DNA from 3 places in the Rouxiella chamberiensis genome. Region 3 is predicted to be linked to each of the others. Evidence: predicted binding sites of a transcription regulator. Region 3 holds the regulator's gene; each other region holds the start of a gene.
What was found. Region 3 encodes PurR, which represses purine synthesis genes. Its sites were predicted from a motif close to CANGCAAACGTTTGCNTG; they were not measured.
Positions count from the first base shown of each region.

Region 1: a site for PurR is predicted at 2,616-2,633, ahead of O1V66_RS11110 (amino acid aminotransferase). Genes of this name have one in related genera too.
Region 2: a site for PurR is predicted at 2,446-2,463, ahead of purT (formate-dependent phosphoribosylglycinamide formyltransferase). Genes of this name have one in related genera too.

Region 1 is NZ_CP114058.1:2,379,982-2,384,896, forward strand. Features, by position in the region: partial or broken gene asnS (asparagine--tRNA ligase) at 1-1,080, shown strand, start outside; gene O1V66_RS11105 (porin) at 1,380-2,471, shown strand; gene O1V66_RS11110 (amino acid aminotransferase) at 2,696-3,886, shown strand; gene O1V66_RS11115 (MBL fold metallo-hydrolase) at 4,004-4,636, opposite strand; gene O1V66_RS11120 (YcbK family protein) at 4,709-4,915, opposite strand, start outside.
Region 2 is NZ_CP114058.1:2,205,270-2,210,184, reverse strand. Features, by position in the region: gene pabB (aminodeoxychorismate synthase component 1) at 1-701, opposite strand, end outside; gene O1V66_RS10205 (YoaH family protein) at 868-1,050, shown strand; gene purT (formate-dependent phosphoribosylglycinamide formyltransferase) at 1,134-2,312, opposite strand; gene cspE (transcription antiterminator/RNA stability regulator CspE) at 2,560-2,769, shown strand; gene dbpA (ATP-dependent RNA helicase DbpA) at 3,001-4,383, shown strand; gene O1V66_RS10185 (S9 family peptidase) at 4,437-4,915, shown strand, end outside.
Region 3 is NZ_CP114058.1:2,096,731-2,101,645, forward strand. Features, by position in the region: partial or broken gene O1V66_RS21765 (C40 family peptidase) at 1-579, shown strand, start outside; gene purR (HTH-type transcriptional repressor PurR) at 968-1,993, shown strand; gene punR (DNA-binding transcriptional activator PunR) at 2,060-2,962, opposite strand; gene punC (purine nucleoside transporter PunC) at 3,145-4,341, shown strand; gene cfa (cyclopropane fatty acyl phospholipid synthase) at 4,688-4,915, shown strand, end outside.

The DNA of each region.
Region 1 (4,915 bases), 280 kb from region 3:
CCTACCCGATGGCGGCAAAACGTCACAGCATCGAGTATCTGCGCGAGGTGGCTCACCTGCGTCCGCGTACCAACCTGATTGGTGCCGTTGCGCGCGTGCGCAACACCCTGTCGCAGGCGATTCACCGTTTCTATCATGAAAACGGCTATTTCTGGGTTTCCACTCCGCTTATCACTGCCTCCGATACCGAAGGCGCCGGCGAAATGTTCCGCGTTTCAACGCTGGACATGCAAAACCTGCCGCGCACCGACAAGGGCGAAATCGACTACAACGAAGATTTCTTCGGCAAGGAAGCCTTCCTGACCGTTTCAGGTCAGTTGAACGGCGAAACCTATGCCTGTGCGTTGTCAAAAGTTTACACTTTCGGCCCTACCTTCCGTGCAGAAAACTCCAACACCAGCCGTCATCTTGCGGAATTCTGGATGGTGGAGCCGGAAGTGGCCTTTGCTACGCTTGATGACATCGCGTCTCTTGCAGAACGTATGCTTAAGTATGTTTTCCAGGCGGTTCTCGACGAGCGCGGCGATGACATGGCGTTCTTCGCCGAACGTGTAGACAAAGATGCGGTTTCTCGCCTGGAACGTTTTGTAACATCCGATTTCGCGCAGGTGGATTACACCGATGCAGTAGAAATTCTTATCAAATCGGGTCAGAAGTTTGAAAACGACGTGTCGTGGGGCGTTGACCTCTCTTCCGAGCACGAACGTTACCTCGCCGAGAAGCACTTTAAAGCGCCGGTCGTGGTCAAGAACTACCCGAAAGACATCAAAGCTTTCTATATGCGTATGAATGATGACGGAAAAACCGTTGCCGCGATGGATGTGCTTGCGCCGGGCATTGGCGAAATCATTGGGGGTTCCCAGCGTGAAGAGCGTCTGGATCACCTGGACGCGCGTCTGGAAGAGATGGGTCTGAACAAGGAAGATTACTGGTGGTATCGCGATCTGCGTCGTTATGGCACCGTACCGCATTCCGGTTTCGGTCTGGGCTTCGAGCGTCTGGTCGCCTATGTTACCGGTGTGCAGAACGTGCGCGATGTTATTCCATTCCCAAGAACCACCACGTAACGCAACCTTCTAATTAATTAAAAGTTATTAATTTAACATTATTAGATACAACTTAAGGCCAGCTCTGCTGGCCTTAGCTATTTTTAAACGTAGATCCCTGTCACAAAGTTCCGTAAGTTTTACATCTTGTAACACATTCTTTCCCGCTGAAACAAGTTTAGGTGTTTAGTAGCATTTTCGCTGTAGATTAAGCTCACCCTCAATGGAATAGTGCGTTCAGACACAGGAGACACCAAACTTTCAACAATAGTTCCGTAAAGTATTGTAGGCAGTGGCAAGGTGTCCAAATAACACCAATGAGGGTAATAATAAATGATGAAGCGCAACATTCTTGCAGTGGTTATCCCAGCCTTGTTAGCTGCTGGCGCAGCAAACGCAGCTGAAATTTATAACAAAGACGGCAACAAGCTGGATCTGTACGGTAAAGTCGACGGCCTGCATTACTTCTCAAAAGACGACGGTAGCGATGGCGACCAGTCTTACGTTCGTTTCGGCTTCAAAGGCGAAACCAAGATTAATGACAACATCACCGGTTACGGCCAGTGGGAATACAACGTTCAGGCCAACAACTCCGAAGGCGCCGACGCACAGGACGGCAACAAAACCCGTCTGGGCTTTGCCGGTCTGAAATTCGGTCAGTGGGGTTCATTCGACTACGGTCGCAACTACGGTCTGATGTACGATACTATCGGCTGGACCGATATGATGCCTGAGTACGGCGGCGACTCTGGTTACTCCGACGGTTACCTGGCAGGTCGTTCTACCGGCGTGGCAACTTACCGTAACACCAACTTCTTCGGTCTGGTTGACGGTTGGGACTTCGCTGTTCAGTACCAGGGTAAAAACGACCGTGATGACGGCGAAATCCTGCGCGGCAACGGTGACGGCTACGCGTTGTCTACCTCTTACACCTCTTCCATCGGCCTGGGTATCGTAGGTTCATGGGCTGAATCTAACCGTACCGACGGTCAGAAAGAACTGGCATTCGGCAACGGCGAGAACAAGGCACGCAGCTGGGGCACCGCCATCAAGTATGATGCAAACAACGTTTACGTTGCTGCACTTTACTCTGAAACCCGCGATGCAGCACGTATCTCCGGTGAAGTTGATGGTGTTGAGCTGAACGGCTTCGCCAACAAGGCAGTAACCGAAGAAATCATTGCCCAGTACCAGTTCGACTTCGGTCTGCGTCCTTCTGTTGCCTACGTGCAGTCCAAAGGCAAGGACATCGAAGGTATCGGCGACGCTTACCTGTACAAATACTATGAAGTTGGCGCTACTTACTACTTCAACAAAAACATGTCTACCTATGTTGACTACAAAATCAACCGTCTGGACGACAACAACCCACTGGGTCTGGCGACCGACGACGTTGTTGCACTGGGTCTGGTATACCAGTTCTAATCTCGCTTGAGTCTTGCGCCTCCGGGAGCATACCGAGTTGATGAAAAAGGCAGAGCGCAGGCTCTGCTTTTTTTCGCCCTTTTTTCGGCGTTTCCATCAGAATCGCTAATGCTGCCGCCCCGCTCACAACTCCTTTTTCTTTTTACCGCAAACGGTTGGCAAAGCCGAATTCTGGCGGTAACCTGAGTGCCTCTACTGTTCATAACAGGTCATGGAAGTTTCCAATGTTTGAAAAAATCACTGCCGCACCCGCCGATCCTATCCTGGGTCTGACCGATCTTTTCCGCGCTGACGATCGTCAGGACAAAATCAACCTCGGAATTGGTGTTTATAAAGACGAAACAGGTAAGACGCCGGTTCTGGCCAGTGTTAAAAAGGCCGAGCAGTATCTGCTGGAAAACGAAACCACCAAAACCTATCTGAGCATTGATGGTTTGCCGGATTTCGCGCGCTGCACGCAAGAGCTGCTGTTTGGCGCAGAGAGCGCCATCATCGCCGATAAACGCGCCCGCACCGCACAGACGCCGGGCGGGACCGGTGCACTGCGCATTGCTGCCGATTTCGTGGCGACCCAGACCTCCGCCAAACGCGTGTGGGTGAGCAACCCAAGCTGGCCGAACCACGTCGGCGTGTTCTCCTCCGCCGGTCTGGAAGTGAAAGAATACCAATACTATGACGCCGAGAACCATGCGCTGGATTTCGACGGCATGCTGCAAAGCCTGAGCGAAGCGCAGGCGGGCGATATCGTGCTGTTCCATGGCTGCTGCCATAATCCGACCGGTATCGATCCTACCGTTGCCCAGTGGCAGCAACTGGCCGACCTTTCCGTCGCCAATGGCTGGTTGCCGCTGTTTGACTTCGCGTATCAGGGCTTCGCCAAAGGTCTGGAAGAAGACGCTCAGGGCCTGCGCATCTTTGCCGCCCGTCACGCCGAGCTGCTGGTTGCCAGTTCCTATTCCAAGAACTTCGGCCTGTACAATGAACGCGTGGGCGCTTTCACTCTGGTGACCGCCGATGCCGAAAATGCCGACCGCGCCTTCAGTCAGGTCAAATCGGTGATTCGCACCAACTACTCGAACCCACCAGCTCACGGCGCAGCCGTCGTCGCGACCATTCTGGGCAACCCGGCGCTGCGCGCACTGTGGGAGCAGGAACTAAGCGACATGCGCCAGCGTATCCACCGCATGCGCCAGCTGTTTGTGACCACGCTGCAGGAGAAAGGCGCCAAGCAGGATTTCTCCTTCATCATTGAGCAGAACGGCATGTTCTCGTTCAGCGGTCTGAGCAAGGATCAGGTTCTGCGCCTGCGTTCGGAATTCGGGGTTTATGCCGTGAACTCGGGCCGAATCAATGTTGCGGGTATTACACTCGACAACATGGCCCCGCTCTGCGAAGCCATCGTCGCCGTGCTGTAATCCGCTGATTCAGCTATGAAAAAAGCCAGCCTGTTTTACACAGCGCTGGCTTTTTTGCCTTCAGGGCGTTAAACGTTTGGCCATTGCGCGAGCTAAGCCACTACAGCCGCAACGTCACTAACGAAGAAGGAAGGGGTTGCTGTGTTTTTCTTCGCCGAGGGTCGACATTGGCCCATGCCCCGGCAGAAACACTATATCGTCGCCCAGCGGCAGCAGCTTGTTCTTGATTGAAGCAATCAAATCTTCATGGTTGCCGCGCGGGAAGTCGCTGCGCCCTACACCGCCCCTGAATATCACGTCACCCGAGACGGCAAAGCGCGCGGCATCGTTAATGAAAACAATATGCCCCGGCGTGTGTCCCGGACATTCAAGCACGGAAAACGTCTCTTCTCCGACCTGCACCACATCGCCTTCCGCCAGCCATTGATCCGGCGTAAAGGCTGCACAGAAATCCAGGCCGAACATCCGGCTTTGCTCCGGCAAACCGTCCAGCAGGAATTGGTCTTCTTTATGAGGCCCGATAACCGGCACCTGATAAAATGCGGCGATTTCGGCGGCGGCACCAACATGGTCGAGATGGCCGTGGGTCAGCAGTACCTGCGTCACCTGAACGCCAAGCGCACTGACTTCACGCTGGATTTTTTCCGCTTCACCGCCGGGATCGACGATTGCAGCCTGACGGGTTTTGGCACAATAGATAACGGAACAGTTCTGGCCGAACGCCGTCACCGGAATGATGTGATACTTCATGTCGTGTTATTCTCCACACATCGGCAACCTCAAGGACGCTGCCGATGTTTTTGTTTCATATCGTGCACAGGATCACGACCAGCTTCTGGCTGGACCGGTATCGATGTGAACAAAGTCACTTCGTGGATAATATCCTACACCACCCATCCGCATTTTTAATGCCGCTTTGCGAATATTTGCCAAATCAACGCCTTGAATGTGGAAATCCATGGCCTGACCCAGAGTGTGATAACTGTGTTTGGCCACGCCGCTGCCATGTTTGCGCAGGCTGTTGTTGGT
Region 2 (4,915 bases), 110 kb from region 3:
AGAAACGCCTGCCATTCATCACCCTGATAATCGGCGTCGAAACGCTGCGCCAGATTGATTTGATAACAGTCGCCGCTGTGCAGATACGCCTGCACCTTGCGAAATTTTTGCCCGTAGGCTTCGCGGGTCATATTGGCGCGCCAGCCGGATTGCAGGGTGAATGGCGTGCTAGGCGCAACCTGTTGATGCTGCGCCAGCCAGTCGAGCCGCGCCTGAATATCGCCATGCGCCACAAGCGTAAGCCGCTCGAGATGATGGTCGGCGACAAGCGCCCAGTCATAGATGCCCATCGCCATGTCCGGCAGCGCAATATCATGCTCCGCCCACGCGGGAAGCTTTTCTATCGAACGACCAAGATCATAACCCAGCAGGCCCAGAGCGCCGCCCTGGAACGGCAGCGCCGGATTCACCTCTGCATGCAGCCCGCTGTTTTCCAGCTCGCGCTGCAATAAAAGGAAAGGGTCATCGCTCAGGACATCCGTTTGGCCATTCTGCCGCGTGATTTCTGTCAGGTGACCCCGTGTTGTCAGGGTTATGCGCGGATCGGCCACCAGAATATCGAAGCGATTATGCGCATGCTGCGCCGATCCCGAATGCAGCAGCATCGCCCACGGCAGGGAAGCCAACGGCGCAAAGCGGGTCAGCAAGGCATCGGGCTGATAAGGTAATTCTTTTATTTCAAGGGATTTTGCGGCTGACATAATTCGACTGGCTTCCTGACACCTGAGTGGCTGACACGACGTTACGGCTGTTCCTGACCGCGCGATCCTAGCATATATTTGCCGGGGTAGGTCATTGGCAGATTAAGGCGTATAATAGCCTGCTTGATTCGCACCACTCACGTTAAATGATGACAGGAATTTTCTCATGCTCACCGGTATGCCTTCACTTTCACACACAGAGCAGCAAGATGCCGCAGAACGAATCCATCAGTTAATGCAGGAGGGGATGAGCAGCGGTCAGGCGATCGCCGTGGTGGCTGCCGAAATTCGCGAGACGCATAAAGGCGATCGCGTGACCGTTATCTTTGATGACGAAGACGACGAATAAATCCCTTCGCGTTGAAACCGCCGTTGCACGCACATTTTACCCCGCGCAACGGCCAGTTTTAATGAGCTTGGAGCCTTAACTAATCAGCCTTTCACCACAACGGCCGCCGCCGCCCTGATAGCCGTTTCAACGGCCTGTTCAATCGTTTCGCCAATCGACAGCGCAACACCCAGACGACGCTTGCCGCTGATTTCCGGTTTGCCGAACAGACGCACCTGATTGGAACCCACCAGTGCATGCTCCAGACCGCTAAAGCTGACGTTGTTGCTGGTCAGTTCCGGCAGGATAACGGCAGAAGCTGAAGGGCCGAACTGGCGAATGGTGCCGATGGGCAGACCCAGGAAAGCACGCACGTGCAGCGCAAATTCCGACAGATCCTGAGAAATCAGCGTCACCATGCCGGTATCGTGCGGGCGAGGGGAAACTTCGCTGAACACCACGTCGTCACCGCAGACAAACAGTTCAACACCAAACAGACCGTGACCGCCGAGCGCCTTGACTACTTTGCTGGCAATGTCTTTGGCCCGCTCAAGCGCCAGCTCACTCATCTGCTGCGGCTGCCAGGATTCGCGGTAATCGCCGTCTTCCTGACGGTGCCCGATAGGCGCGCAGAAATGGATGCCGTCAACGGCGCTGATGGTCAGCAGCGTAATCTCGAAATCAAATTTCACCAACCCTTCGACAATGACGCGACCGCCACCGGCACGTCCGCCGAGCTGCGCATAATCCCACGCGGCCTGCAACGTTTCTTCGCTGCGGATAAGGCTCTGACCCTTGCCGGACGAGCTCATCACCGGCTTGATGATGCACGGATAACCGATTTCCAGCACCGCCTGCCTGAAACTGGCTTCATCATCGGCGAAACGGTAGGTAGACGTCGGTAATTGCAACGTTTCGGCGGCCAGACGGCGAATGCCTTCGCGGTTCATTGTGAGGCGAGTGGCTTCGGCGCAAGGCACCACGTTGTGGCCCTGTTTTTCCAGTTCGACCAGCATGCTGGTGGCGATCGCTTCGATTTCCGGCACGATAAAATCAGGGCGTTCACTTTCGATAAGCTGCTTCAGCGCATCACCGTCGAGCATATTGATGACGTGACTGCGGTGGGCAACCTGCATTGCGGGCGCGTCGGCATAGCGATCGACGGCGATCACTTCCAGACCCAGACGTTGGCATTCGATAGCCACTTCTTTGCCCAGTTCGCCGGAGCCTAATAACATGACGCGGGTCGCGTCGGTTCGCAGTGCAGTTCCAAGAGTTAACATAGCGGGATACCTAATTCTTTGTCGGCAATACCGACGTGGATAATGAATTGTGTTGGCGGTTTTAACCTTGTCGAAAGTCGTTCTGAAGGCGTGCCGAAATTAATTGGCGGTATTATATAGGAAAATTGCCAGCTACGAAAACGATTGCGCAGGCCAGTCTGCATTTGCGTGCGGCCGCCGAATATGCGTTAATAGTCGGGCATTCGCGATCGAGGCGGGTGCTTTTTTAATAGTAAAGGATAGTATAATGAGCAAGTTAACTGGTCAGGTAAAATGGTTCAACGAAAGCAAGGGCTTCGGTTTCATCACCCCTGCTGATGGTTCCAAAGACGTTTTCGTACATTTTTCCGCAATCAACAGCGATGGCTTCAAAACTCTGGCTGAAGGTCAGAACGTTGAGTTCACCATCCAGGACAGCCCACGCGGCCCGTCTGCTGCCAACGTCATCGCGCTGTAATCAGTTTTCTGGCTTATTAAGTCAGACACTAATGAGTAGATAACGTTTTTCTAAAACCCGCCTGCGTTGCGGGTTTTTTTGTGTCTGCCGTTTCTCCTTTCCCGGTTTTTTAGCGCGTAGCGTAGAGCGCTAAGGCGCGGTTTGCCCTTCTCTGTTATTATTCACCTTATTACAGGGCGCCGACCGTCTTGCGCCGTTTCGTTTTATTCGTCTTACATAAGAGTTATCGCCTTGAGCACGCATTCTTTTTCTACCCTGACTTTGCCATCTGAACAACTTGCCAACCTCGAAGAGCTGGGTTACACCCAGATGACGCCGATTCAGGAAGCCGCGCTGCCTGCCATTCTGCTTGGGCAGGACGTACGCGCCAAAGCCAAGACCGGCAGCGGCAAGACCGCCGCCTTCGGCATTGGTCTGCTGGATAAAATCACCGTCAGCGAGTTCGTGTGTCAGACGCTGGTGCTGTGCCCGACCCGCGAACTGGCGGATCAGGTCAGTAAAGAGCTGCGTCGTCTGGCGCGCTTCACCCAAAACATCAAGATCCTGACCCTCTGCGGCGGCCAGCCTATTTCCCCACAGCTTGATTCGCTGGTGCGTCAGCCGCATATCGTGGTCGGAACGCCGGGCCGTATCCAGGAGCACCTGCGCAAGGGCACGCTGAAACTCGACAGCCTGAAAGTGCTGGTGCTCGACGAAGCCGACCGCATGCTAGACATGGGCTTTAGCGAAGACATCGAAGACGTCGTGAGCTATACGCCGCCAACGCGCCAGACCCTGCTGTTCTCCGCGACCTACCCGGAAGGCATCGAGCGCATCAGCGGCAAGTTCCAGCGTCAGCCGCTCAATGTGGAAATCGAAGGCGGGGAAGACGTCGCCGACATCGAACAGATTTTCATCGAAGCCGATCGCCACAGCCGTCTGTCGCTGCTGGCTGCGGTGCTGTATCAGCATCAGCCGACCTCCTGTGTCGTGTTCTGCAATACCAAACGCGACTGTCAGGAAATTGCCGACACGCTGTCGAAAAAGGGCATCTCCGTGCTGGCGCTGAATGGCGATCTCGAACAGCGCGACCGCGACCGCGTACTGGTCCGGTTCTCGAACGGCAGTTGCCGCGTACTGGTCGCGACCGATGTTGCCGCCCGCGGTCTGGACATCAAACAGCTGGGCCTGGTTATCAACTACGAGCTGTCCTTTGACCCTGAAGTCCACGTGCACCGCGTGGGCCGTACCGGTCGTGCGGGCACGAGCGGAGTGGCGGTAAGCCTGGTTGCGCCGCAGGAAATGACCCGCGTTCACGCGCTCGAAGACTACACCAACAAGAAATTCAAATGGCAGCCTGCCTCGCAGAGCCTCTCGGCCCCGGCGGTGACGCTCGAGCCGGAAATGCTGACACTGTGCATCGACGGTGGCCGTAAAGCCAAAATCCGTCCGGGCGATATTCTGGGCGCACTGACCGGCGAAGCAGGGCTCACCGCCGCCGAAGTCGGTAAAATCGATATGTTCCCTATCCATGCCTACGTTGCCATTCGTAAAAATAGCGCCAAGAAGGCGTTGCAACGTTTGCAGGAGGGCAAAATCAAGGGCAAAAACTGCAAAGCGATGTTGATGCGCTGATTGCTGGCGTCCCGACCTTTGCTTCTACACCTCGAGAGGAGAGAGACCGAATAATGATGACACCTCCAAAGGCAGAAAAACGTCCTTACCCGATCACCACGCACGGCGATACGCGCGTGGACGACTACTATTGGCTGCGCGATGACGAGCGCAGCGATGAAGATGTGCTGAACTATCTGCAGGCCGAAAACCGCTGGACCGAGCAGGCCATGAAGCCGCATCAGGCGCTGCGTGAAGCGCTGTATCAGGAGATGGTCGGCCGTATTCCGCAGCAGGATCACTCCGTGCCTTATGTCAGGCACGGCTATCGTTATCAGACGCGCTACGAACCGGGCAACGAATACGCGATTTATCTGCGCCAGCCTGCCGAAGCCACCGAGGAATGGCAGACACTGATTGACGGCAACGAACGCGCCGCCGACCGCGAGTTCTACACGCTGGGCGGGCTGGATGTCAGCCCCGATAACCAGCGCCTGCTGGTGGCGGAAGATTTCCTGTCGCGTCGTCAGTATGATATTCGTGTGAAAAACCT
Region 3 (4,915 bases):
CAAAGCCGAAAAGCCGAAGAAAGAGATTACCTCGATTACCCGTTCTGTTGCCTCGACCACCAATGTGCTCTGCGCGACAGACGTGAAAAAGCTTACGGCCGCCACCGAAAGCACAAGGCAAAAGCCGATACCTGCGCCCCACTAACATTGAGTGCCGCACACAAGAAAAAGTATCTGCATGCCAAAGAGACCGCGATGAACAAGTTGATGCACCAGGTTGGCAAACCTTATCGCTGGGGCGGCACCTCGCCCAATACCGGTTTCGATTGCAGTGGTCTGGTGTATTACGCGTATAAAGATTTAATGCGTATTCGCATGCCGCGTACCGCCAACGAGATGTATCACCTGCGCGATGCCGCGCCAATTGCTCGCGGTGAACTCGAGTCGGGCGATCTGGTGTTCTTCCGCATCTCCAATCGCGGCGCGGCAGACCATGTTGGCGTCTACGTAGGTAACGGCAAGTTCATTCAGTCACCGCGTACCGGCGAAGACATAAAAATCAGTTATCTGGGCGACAACTACTGGCAAAACCACTATGTAGGCGCGCGCCGGGTCATGACCCCCAAAACGATTCGTTAAATAATGATTTCTCGCTTGAAACCTGTGAATAGCATTTAACGAATGGTTTAACCTTAGCGTGCCGGGCACGTAGGGTAAAATAGTAGAGGGCGATTTCTTTAATAGGAAATCGCCCTTTTTATTGCCTTTTTTGACCCTGCCAAGGCGTTTCACACTCACCAAGAGCGCGAAAACGCAAATTTGGCTTTCCCTTTATTAAGATATAAGAGAAAATTAGCGGTTACCACGCTGTGTGCCCGGTCTTTGCTGTCCGACGCTTCTTTCAGGCCATCCTGAAACCCCCAACGATTTGACTGCCTAAAATGATTTAAGCAGTTGAATGCACGCAGGCAAACGATTAACAAAAAACTAACGTGCTGAAAAGGGTTAGTTCAGGAGTGATTTTTACATGGCCACGATCAAAGATGTCGCCAAGCGCGCTGGTGTTTCGACTACAACCGTGTCGCACGTCATCAATAAAACCCGTTTCGTCGCCGAAGAAACCAAAGCCGCCGTGCGTGCCGCCATCAAAGAGCTGCACTATTCGCCGAGCGCCGTGGCGCGTAGCCTCAAGGTCAACAACACCAAGACTATCGGACTGCTTGCCACCTCCAGCGAAGCGCCCTACTTTGCCGAAGTGATCGAAGCCGTTGAAAACAGCTGCTTCGCCAAAGGCTATACGCTCATTCTCTGCAACTCGCATAATGATTTCGAAAAGCAGAAAGCCTATCTGGCGATGCTGGCGCAAAAGCGCGTCGACGGTCTGCTGGTCATGTGCGCCGAATATCCTGCCGAATTGCTGGCGATGCTGGAAGAGTACCGTTCCATCCCTATGGTCGTGATGGACTGGGGCGAAGCGCAGAATGATTTTACCGACTCCATCATCGATAACGCCTTTGAAGGCGGATATCTGGCGGGACGTTACCTGATCGAGCGCGGGCATCGCGACATCGGCGCCATTCCGGGTCAGTTAAACCGCAACACCGGCGGCGGCCGTTATCGCGGCTTCTTGAAAGCCATGAACGAAGCCAATATCGCCGTGCGCGACGAATGGGTGGTTCAGGGCGATTTCGAGCCGGAGTCGGGTTATCAGGCGATGCAGAAAATCCTCAACCAGAAACAACGACCTACGGCGATTTTCTGTGGTGGCGATGTCATGGCGATGGGCGCGATTTGCGCCGCCGACGAAATGGGTCTGCGCGTCCCGCAGGACATCTCGGTAATTGGCTATGACAACGTGCGCAACGCCCGCTACTTCTCGCCTGCGCTGACTACCGTGCATCAGCCGAAAGAGCGGTTGGGTGAAATGGCATTCACCATGCTGCTTGACCGCATCATCAGCAAGCGCGAGATTCAGCAGACGATTGAAGTGAAACCGAAACTGGTCGAACGTCGTTCTGTCGCCGACGGTCCGTTCATCGACTATCGTCGTTAACCGCAAGCTTTTCATCTTGCTCTTTCAAGCGCCTGCTTTTGCAGGCGTTTTTATTGATGCTCCGCCCTAACGCAGCCATTCTCTGTTCAACGTTTCGCTATCGCCCAGATAATCCAGCAGCCAGTCCAGCGCCGGGGAGTGATTGCGCTGATCCCAGGTCAGGCAGCACGGGCTTTGCGGAAAACGGGTGGCTAAATCCAGCACGCAGAGCTTGTGTTGCGCAATCCAGCTTTCCACCATGTGCACCGGCAGCATACCCACGCACAGCCCTTCGCAGAGACAATCCAGCGCGCAGGTCCAGTCCGGCACCACCAGGCGTCGCTGGTTGTCGAGTGTCCAGGTATCGCGTTTCGGCAGATTTCTTGACGTGTCTTCGATACACAATGCGGGAAACGGACGAAGCGCGTCATCGTTGAGCGGACCTTGATGTTGCGCCAGCGGATGCGAGACGCTCACCACGCAGTGCCAGGGCAAGGTGCCCATATCGCGAAAGCTGAAGCGGCCGCCAACCGGCACGGCACTGGTCGCGCCAATCGCCACGTCGGCACGACCGTCTGCCAGCGCGTCCCAGACGCCGTTGAACACCTCGCCCTGAATGAGCAACTCGGTATCGGGAAAGGCGCGATAGAAATCCACCACCAGCTGGCGCACGCGCGCAGGTTTGACGATGCGGTCGATGGCAACCCGCAGCTGTCCGCTCCAGCCGTTTGCTACCTGCTGACAATGGCGGCGCGTTGATATCATTTTTTTGATAAGCACCCGCGCTTCATCGACAAATAATCGGCCTGCGGGGGTTAATTCCACATCGCGATGCCGCCTTTCAAACAGCGGCACGGCCAGCCACTCTTCAAGCTGGCGCACCTGATAACTGATGGCCGAAGGAACGCGATTCAGCTCCTGAGCCGCAGCCGTAAAGCTGCCGTTGCGCGCCACCGCATCAACGACTTCGAGTGAATATTCCGACCACATTCCTCTCTCCTCACCACCGCAGACGCCGCTGCGCTCTGCTTTCAAAATATTTGAATCAATGGTGCAAATATTAGCGTTTCACAAGCCTTGCCCCAAGCGGATAAACTGCGCCACTGCTTTCCTCTACCAAAACATGCCCCTACAACAGCTTCGGCTATGTTTTAGCAATATAAGAGAACATCATGAAACCTACGTTTGGCTTTTTACTTTATTTAGCCGGTCTGAGTATGCTCGGATTCCTGGCGACCGACATGTACCTGCCCGCTTTCGGCGCGATGCAAGAAAGTCTCGAGGCCTCGGCCGGTGCCATCAGCTCAAGTCTGAGCGTCTTCCTTGCCGGCTTCGCGGCGGCGCAGCTGATTTGGGGTCCGCTCTCCGACCGTTTTGGCCGCAAACCTATCCTGCTCGCCGGACTCGGCCTGTTCACGGCAGGCTGCCTTGGCATGATCTGGGTACAAAGTACGGCGTTACTGCTGGCGCTGCGCTTCGTGCAGGCGGTCGGCGTCTGTGCGGCGGCGGTAAGCTGGCAGGCGCTGGTAGTCGATCGCTATAGCGCGACCGTCGCCAGACGCACCTTTGCCAGCATCATGCCGTTGGTGGCGCTTTCACCGGCTCTCGCACCGCTGGTTGGCGCGTGGGTGCTGAATCACTTTAACTGGCGGGTTATCTTTGCGTTGCTGCTGATTCTGGGCGCCCTGCTGCTGTTCTTTACCCTGACCCTCAAGGAAAAGGTAAAAAGCGCCGCGCAGTCCAGCTCTCCTCAAAACGGCATTGGCAGTATGCTGGCTTCACCCGTCTATAGCGGCAACGTACTGATTTATGCCGCCAGTTCGGCCGGATTCTTTGCATGGCTGACCGGATCGCCATTTATTTTAGGCGAGATGGGTTATGGGCCTTCTGCCATTGGTCTGAGTTATGTCCCTCAAACTATTGCATTTTTACTGGGTGGATATGGTTGCAGAATGCTTATCGGCAAAATTGACGGCACCCGCCTGCTCCCGTGGCTATTATTGGGCTATGCTTTTAGCGTTATTTCGCTGTTCCTGGTCGCCACGCTGACTTCAGCGCCATTAACAGGATTGCTTACCCCATTCTGTTTCATGGCTTTTGTGAATGGTGCCTGTTATCCGATTGTGGTGGCGAATGCGCTGATGCCTTTCCCGGCAAATACCGGCAAGGCGGCAGCATTACAAAATACCTTGCAGCTTGGGCTCTGTTTTATTGCCAGTATGCTGGTGTCGACGTTTATTGCCCGGCCGCTGTTGGCGACGGTCACGGTAATGTTAACGACGGTAGGATTAACAGTAGTGGGATATTTCATGACGCGGAAAGTGGTTAAACAGAAGTCCAGACATCCAGAAGCAAAGCATGCTAACTGATCGCGGTAATTGCTATATCAAACAGTAACTTGAACAATAGGTGCGCCTGCAAACATTTATTATTGAGAATGCGCGCAGGCGAGCTTATACTCAATTCAACATAATAAAATAACACTTTTACAAAACTTTTAGCACAAGTTACTTTTGGGCGCGGGAAACGCGTCACATTATTAGTACAAGGATGTTTCACCGCGGCGCTACAACGTCAGGTGTCCTTCGTATTTTCCTCTGTTCATAGTCGTATATCAGACAAGAAGATTATTTCGTCTGTTCTCATAAGACCTGCCGATAGCCCATGCTTTTTAAGCAGGTTAATAAGTCAGAAGAGAAAAGTGATGGAGAAGCTATGAGTACATCGTGTGTAGAAGACTTAAGTATTCAAGACAATCAGTGGTACCGAATCGCGAACGAAATGTTATCGATGGCAGGTATTGAAGTTAATGGATCCCGCCCTTTTGACATTACCGTAAAAAATCCCGATTTTTTTAAACGCGTCCTGCAGGAAGGCTCACTGGGTCTGGGTGAAAGTTACATGGACGGCTGGTGGGAATGTGAAAGACTCGACATTTTCTTC